Regions from separate parts of the Paenibacillus hubeiensis genome, predicted to be linked through region 2. Evidence: riboswitches for the same ligand, from Rfam matches in the RefSeq annotation. Region 2 holds a riboswitch; the other holds the start of a gene.
The links. A riboswitch is a leader RNA that binds a small molecule or an ion and turns the genes downstream of it on or off. The one in region 2 is predicted to bind glycine.

Region 1 (3,408 bases), on a different contig from region 2:
GCAGATTGTTTGTCGGAGCGCTGACAACGATGAATCTGCCGCTTGTCGTGGTTTTCGGTGCAGGGGTCTATTCATTCGCAGATGACCTGCTTCCGGATCACTTTTACAGCAACCTGGTTGAACAGGCCGGACGGCTGCCCGTAATTTGGTGGCTCGGACTTGTGCCCGTCATGTTTTTGCTGGCATGGATCTTGTCAGCCGTGCTGTTTACGATCAAGTATGCCGGGTTCACCGTGGAGCAGGAAGGCGGAAACATTGCCATCGTTTCCGGTCTGCTCGACCGGAGAAAGCATGTGTTTTCTCCCCGTAAGGTACAGGCTGTGGAGGTCAAAGAGGGGTTGCTGCGACAGCCATTTGGTTATGCCGAGGTGGAGATATATGTCTTGACTTCGGAGATGGAGAAAAAAATGATGCTGCATCCGCTGCTGCCGGTTCGCGATGTGAATGAACTGCTTGCCCGAATCGTTCCGCAATTCGAAATGCACACACCTGCCAGCCGCCCTCCGGATCGAGCCCGCTGGTTGTTCCTGCGCTGGAAACTGCTGGGTGCGGCCGTGCTGGGAACGGCGGGAACCGTATTTCTGGGCCAGGCCGGCGCGCTGCTGTTTCTCTTCGTGCCCTTATGTGCCGTTTGGGGATACGGATGCTTCAAGGATGAAGGGATGAGCATTCAAGGCAAGCAGCTGACGCTTCGTCACCGGACCATATCCCGCAGAACGGCATTAATGCGCAGGCCCCATGTCGTTACGGTGAACACCGCTGCCACGACCGGACAGCGAAGCAAGTCCTTGCTATCCGTTCGGGCCAAGCTTATGGTGAATCGAAGCGGCTTTAGAGCGGTTTTCCTGGAACATGACCAGGCTAATGCCGTGAAGGATTGGTTTCGACAGGCTTCGAACTTGATCTAGTTGGATAGGGAGACTGTTAATCACCGAACAATACCATAAAAGGATGCATATAAATATATGGAGAATCTCAATGTATATATGTACAACGTCTCCAAACATTATTGGCCTCTCAGCCGGGATTTGCGATATCATGCACCCGTTTATCTGGCACTCGTCCGAGTATGGTAATAATACGTTAATTTTATTGACATAAAGTGTGTTGAAGTTTAATCTGTTATATGAATGACCAAGATGAGTAAGTAATATGTGTGAACAAGAACATGACTTATCGATTATGACCTATATAGCGAATGATGACGAGTGGGAGAGACCCGGACAGGCTGAATAAACATTCATGCGGCCGCTTCGGGCACCGAAGGAGCAAGCGGCGTGCACCCGGCACGAACGTTAATCTCTCAGGTAAATGTACCATCGTTGGACGCAGCTCTGGAGAGTGTGCCATGACATGGCGCCGCCCAAGGGGTAAATGATGGGGTCGAACAATCGACCAACATCATGAAACTCTCAGGCATCGAGGACAGAGAGAGGGCTAAAGGCCCTTCTCTGTCCTTTTTGGTGTGTTTATAAGGAAGCATAGTGAAAATATGGATGCCTTGGATTCGGACATGATGGAGTCGGCGGGGCAGTTACATGGAGGGGTGCAGGATGCGTTTCAAAGATGTGTTTTCAATTATTGGCCCGTCTATGACGGGGCCATCCAGTTCACATACGGCAGGAGCGGCAAGGCTCGGCCGAATTGCGCGCCAATGGCTCGGCTTTATGCCCGAGCGGGCGCGGTTAACGTTGTACGGCTCGTTTGCGGATACGTATCAGGGCCATGGCACCGATCTTGCGCTGATCGGCGGCCTTCTCGACTATGCAACCGACGATCCGCGCATTCCGGATGCGGAGCGATATGCGGAAGAAGCCGGAATGGATGTCGAATTCTATACGAGCGGCCTGCCTGCCCCGCATCCGAATACCGTCAAGATCGAACTGCGGCACGGCGAACGCCAATGCTCGCTGGTTGGTGCCTCCATCGGCGGCGGCAGCGTATCGGTGCACGCGCTGAACGATTTCCGCGTGCAGATCAGCGGCGAATTCCCTACATTGGTCCTGCGCCATTCCGACAAGGCCGGCGTCCTTGCCTCGGTGACGTCAACGGTCAGTTCCTCCGGCGTGAACATCGGTTACATGCAGGTAGACCGCAAAGCCCGCGACGGCGAAGCGTTGACGGCGATGGAGATGGACGGTCCGCCAAATGCGGAGATGCTGAACCGATTGCGTACCCTGGAACATATGCTGGACGTTCGGGTCATTGATTTGAAGAGAGGGGTGGGTCACGATGCGGTTTAAACATTTGCACGAGCTGAGCGCCATCTGCACGGCCGAATCCAAGTCGATTGCGCAGCTTATGGTCGAGGAGCAGGTAAAGGAAACCAATGTCCCGGAAACGGACGTTGTGCGGCAAATGTCGGAATATTATCAGGTGATGAAGGAGGCTGTGCGTAAAGGACTGACGGAGGACACCACTTCGCGCAGCGGATTGACGGGCGGAGACGGCAAAAAGATGGCCGCGTACATTCGCAGCGGAGAAACCTGCTCGGGTGATGCTTCTGCGCTTGCAATGGCCTATGCGCTGTGCGTATCCGAGGTGAATGCCTCCATGGGACGCATCGTGGCGACGCCGACGGCGGGTTCCTGCGGCATTATCCCCGGCGTGTTCATTAGCGCCCAGGAGCGGTTTGGCTGGAATGACGAGCATTTGGTCAATGGTTTGTTCTGTGCCGGAGCCATCGGATACGTCATTGCCAACAATTCCTTCATCTCGGGAGCCGAAGGGGGCTGCCAGGCTGAAGTGGGCTCAGCGATCGGCATGGCAGCAGGCGCAATGGTGGAGCTGCGCGGAGGCACGCCGGAGCAGGTCGTGCATGCAGTCGGTCTTGCGCTCAAAAATACGCTGGGCCTGATCTGCGATCCGGTGGCCGGGCTAGTAGAGATCCCTTGCATCGTCCGCAATGGGCTGGGTGCCGTGACTGCACTGGCTGCCGCGGATATGGCCCTGGCTGGCGTGCGCAGCGCGATTCCTTCGGACGAAGTGATCGATGTGATGCTGGAGGTGGGCAGCGCCATGCCGAGCAGGCATCGCGAGACGGCCCAGGGAGGTTTGGCGCAGACGCCGACGGGGCGCAAAATGATGGAGAAGCTGGCCAGACCGAAAGCGAAGCGTGCGCCCGAGCCTGAACTGCAAACGGGAGAAGAACAACCTTCCGAGTAGACGGAAATGGTGTCATTGCCATGATTTCATCGATATTTAAAAGCCGATGCAAGTTCTTCCATAGGAAGAGCCGCATCGGCTTTTTTGAGCATGGGGCACTTACTCGGGTTTCAGCGGCGTGGTTCCCAGAACGGCATATCCATAGGCGGGAAGCTCCACGGCGAGCGTGCCTCCTTCCAGGGCGATCCGGTGGTCGCTCTCCAACAAATCGGCCCATTCTCCTTCGCCTGCTTCAAGCTCGAA
Region 2 (3,408 bases):
GGTGGACATGTAGACGGAGGCGCTAAGGGCAAGCAGCGCTTGATTCGAGCAGATGTTGGACGTCGCCTTCTCGCGGCGAATGTGCTGCTCGCGGGCTTGCAGCGTCAGCACAAAACCGCGTTTGCCGCTGCGGTCGGTCGTCTGGCCGACGATGCGTCCGGGAATGCGGCGCATGTGAGCCTGGGATACGGCGAAATATCCGCAAGTCGGTCCGCCGAGCGAAGCGGCGATGCCAAGCGGCTGCGCGTCGCCGACGACGATGTCGGCGCCAAGCTTGCCGGGAGCTTCAAGCAGGCCAAGCGACAGCGGGTTCGCGCTAACGACGAGCAGGCCTTTGTGCGCATGCACGAGGTCTGCGGCCTGTTTTACATGTTCCAGAGCTCCGAAGAAGTTGGGGCTTTGAATCATGACGGCAGCGGTGTCCCCGGATACGGCGGCTTGCAGGGCATCCCAGTCGGTCACGCCGTCTTTGTGGCCAATCTCGACGATCTCCAGATTAAGGCCGTGAGCATATGCTTTCAGGACTTGGCGGGACTCGGGATGCACTGTGCTGGACACGATCAGCTGCTTGCGGCGGGTGGCCGCAGCAGCCAGATTCCCGGCTTCCGCAAAGGCTGTAGCGCCGTCATACATGCTGGCATTGGCAACGGCCATGCCGGTCAACTCACAGATGTATGACTGGAATTCAAAGATCGCTTGCAGCTCCCCTTGGCTGATTTCCGGTTGATATGGTGTGTAAGCTGTGTAAAATTCGGATCGCGAGATGACGTGATTGATGACGGAAGGAATGTGATGATCGTAAATGCCGGCGCCAAGAAAGCTGGCGTGTGTATCGAAATGGGCGTTAGCTCCGGCCTGTTTGGCCATATGGCGACTCAGCGCGTGTTCGTCGAGCCGGGAAGAAACGGGCAGTTCGCCCTGGAAACGAATGTCTTCGGGAATGTCGCGGAACAGGTCGTCGATCGTATCCACGCCAACCGTTGCCAGCATGGCGTTCTGATCCTGCTCGGTCATCGGGATGTAACGGTGCTTGGTCATGTTAGATCAGCTCCTTGGATGGTCTCTTTTGCATCAGGTGTCTTTGGTGCGCGCGTCCGTTTGTAAAAAGGGGTTTTGACGACCTCGGCTTTCAATGTTTTGCTGCGAATCCCGATCTCAAGCGGAGTACCCAGCGCAGCATACCTGCTGTCGATCAGGGCGAGCCCCAGATTGCGCTTCAGCGTAGGGGATTGGGTGCCGGTCGTCACTTCGCCGATCTGTACGCCATCCGCATAGATCGGATAGTGCGGCCGGGGAATTCCGCGCTCCAGCACTTCAATGCCAACCAGCTTGCGAGCAGGGCCTTCGTTCTTTTGCTGCAGCAGCGCTTCCTGACCGATAAACGGTCCGGCATTCCATTTCACGAACATGCCAAGCCCGGCTTCAAGCGGAGAAATGGTCGCGGACAGCTCTTGTCCGTACAACGGCAATCTTGCTTCAAAGCGCAGCGTATCCCTTGCGCCAAGTCCGGCAGGAATCAGTCCGTGCGTTGCTCCGGCTTGCAGCAGTCCTTCCCAGATCCGGGCGGCCTGATCGGCCGGGACGTAGAGCTCGAATCCATCTTCGCCCGTGTAACCCGTGCGCGAGAGCAGGAGCGTAACGCCGCATACGTCGGCATCGCGGACAAACCGGAACGGCTCGATGTCGCCGAGATTCGTACCCGTTGTGACTTTGGCCAGAATATCGGCAGCCAGCGGGCCTTGCAGCGCCAAAAGCGCGGTCTCTTCGGATACGTTGCTCATCTCAACACCGACAATGATGTGCTCTTGCAGCCATACCCAATCCTTTTCGATATTGGAGGCGTTGACGACCAGCATATAGCGCTGTTCTTCCAGTTTGTAGATGAGCAGGTCATCGACGACCCCGCCACTCGGATAACACATCAATGTGTACTGGGCTTGCCCGGGAACCAGCAATGTCACGTCATTGGTCGTCATTTGCTGCAAAAAGGCCTCGGCCTGTTCGCCTTGGACTATGAATTCACCCATGTGGGATACATCAAACAATCCTGCACGTTCGCGCACGGCCTCATGCTCTTTCTGGATGCCGCTGAACTGCACGGGCAGTTCCCAGCCGCCAAAATCGATGCAGCGCACGCCTTCGAATTGCTGATAATGCGGGAAGAGAGGGGTTCTTAACAAATCGGACATCATATCACCTCGTTTTAGGCCGCCGGAAGGGCCGATTGTGAAACGAAACCGCGAAAAAGGGATGGTCTATACGTCATGAGGAAGCTGCCTTATGCAGGATTCTTATGCACTGTTTTCGTTTTTTTGGGAAAAAGGAAAAGGACAGGCCAAAGAACCGGCATGCGGCAGCATGCTGAATTCCTGGGCTCTGTCCTTGGTACCTGAGAGTTACCCCGGCGCAGATTGCGTCAGGTTTCCCCTTGGGTGATCAAAACGCCCTTCTTGGGCGAATGGATGCTCTCCAGAGTTGCGTCCCGTAAAAGTCCTTTTGCCTGAGAGATTCACCCGCCGCTTGTCGGGGGTTTACTCCTTCGGCGCCACCACACGATCCCGAAGCGGGACGGGGCGATCTCTCCCTTTACGTTCATCCGCGAATATTGCTTCTGTCAGTTGTTTCTCCCCTCAATTAAAACGCGTTAAAGCTATTTGTGTCAAGAACTATATCATAAGAATAGAGAATAAAAGCGAATATTTGTTTTCTATCTCCTTTTAATGTTCGTGTTTCCGACAAGGTAGCGATTCCATATCCAGTATATGATTGAATGCCTATAAAAAGGATGTCACTTTTTGGAGGGTGAAAAGAATATATTGTTAGGTATATTGACATTTATGGCCGACATGTCATACGCTATGTTTTGGGAAAAAGGGAAGGTCAAGGAACGCATGCACTCCACTAATGAAAAAGCGAGGCGGATAACCAAATGAGCGAATTGAGAAACGATTTCCTGTACAGTGAAGAACACGAATGGGTGCAAACCGTCGGTGAAAATACTGTGCGTATAGGCATAACCGAATTCGCGCAGCATCAGCTGGGTGACATTGTGTTTGTTGAACTGCCTGACCTTGACTCGAATGTGCAAGCGGAGGCAGGCATTGGAACGATCGAATCCGTAAAGACGGTTTCGGATTTGTTTGCGCCCGTGGGAGGAATCGTTGTGGCCGTAAACGAGGCGCTGCAAGAGGCGCCGGAGCTGGTCAACACTTCTCCTTATGAAGAAGGCTGGATGGTTGAAATCCGCGTGGACGGCGATTTGAGCGCGGCGCTGTCAGGGCTGCTGGACGCGGATGCCTACCGGAAGCATACCGAAGAATAATCGTTTGCACTAATTTACGTATTATTACTGAAAATAAAAGTGTATATTTCATGGGTTTGAAAAGCCGATGCGGCCAAGCTGCCGCT

Region 1: it holds a riboswitch for glycine, as region 2 does, so the genes downstream of both, sdaAB (L-serine ammonia-lyase, iron-sulfur-dependent subunit beta) here and gcvT (glycine cleavage system aminomethyltransferase GcvT) in region 2, are expected to answer to the same signal.

What each region holds. Positions count from the first base shown of each region.
Region 1 is NZ_JAVYAE020000015.1:93,486-96,893, forward strand. Features, by position in the region: gene RSX24_RS26665 (PH domain-containing protein) at 1-908, shown strand, start outside; glycine riboswitch at 1,200-1,328, shown strand; glycine riboswitch at 1,333-1,431, shown strand; gene sdaAB (L-serine ammonia-lyase, iron-sulfur-dependent subunit beta) at 1,554-2,243, shown strand; gene sdaAA (L-serine ammonia-lyase, iron-sulfur-dependent, subunit alpha) at 2,233-3,165, shown strand; gene RSX24_RS26680 (alpha-glycosidase) at 3,265-3,408, opposite strand, start outside.
Region 2 is NZ_JAVYAE020000005.1:287,786-291,193, reverse strand. Features, by position in the region: gene gcvPA (aminomethyl-transferring glycine dehydrogenase subunit GcvPA) at 1-1,038, opposite strand, end outside; gene gcvT (glycine cleavage system aminomethyltransferase GcvT) at 1,035-2,189, opposite strand; glycine riboswitch at 2,375-2,475, opposite strand; glycine riboswitch at 2,479-2,596, opposite strand; gene gcvH (glycine cleavage system protein GcvH) at 2,930-3,322, shown strand.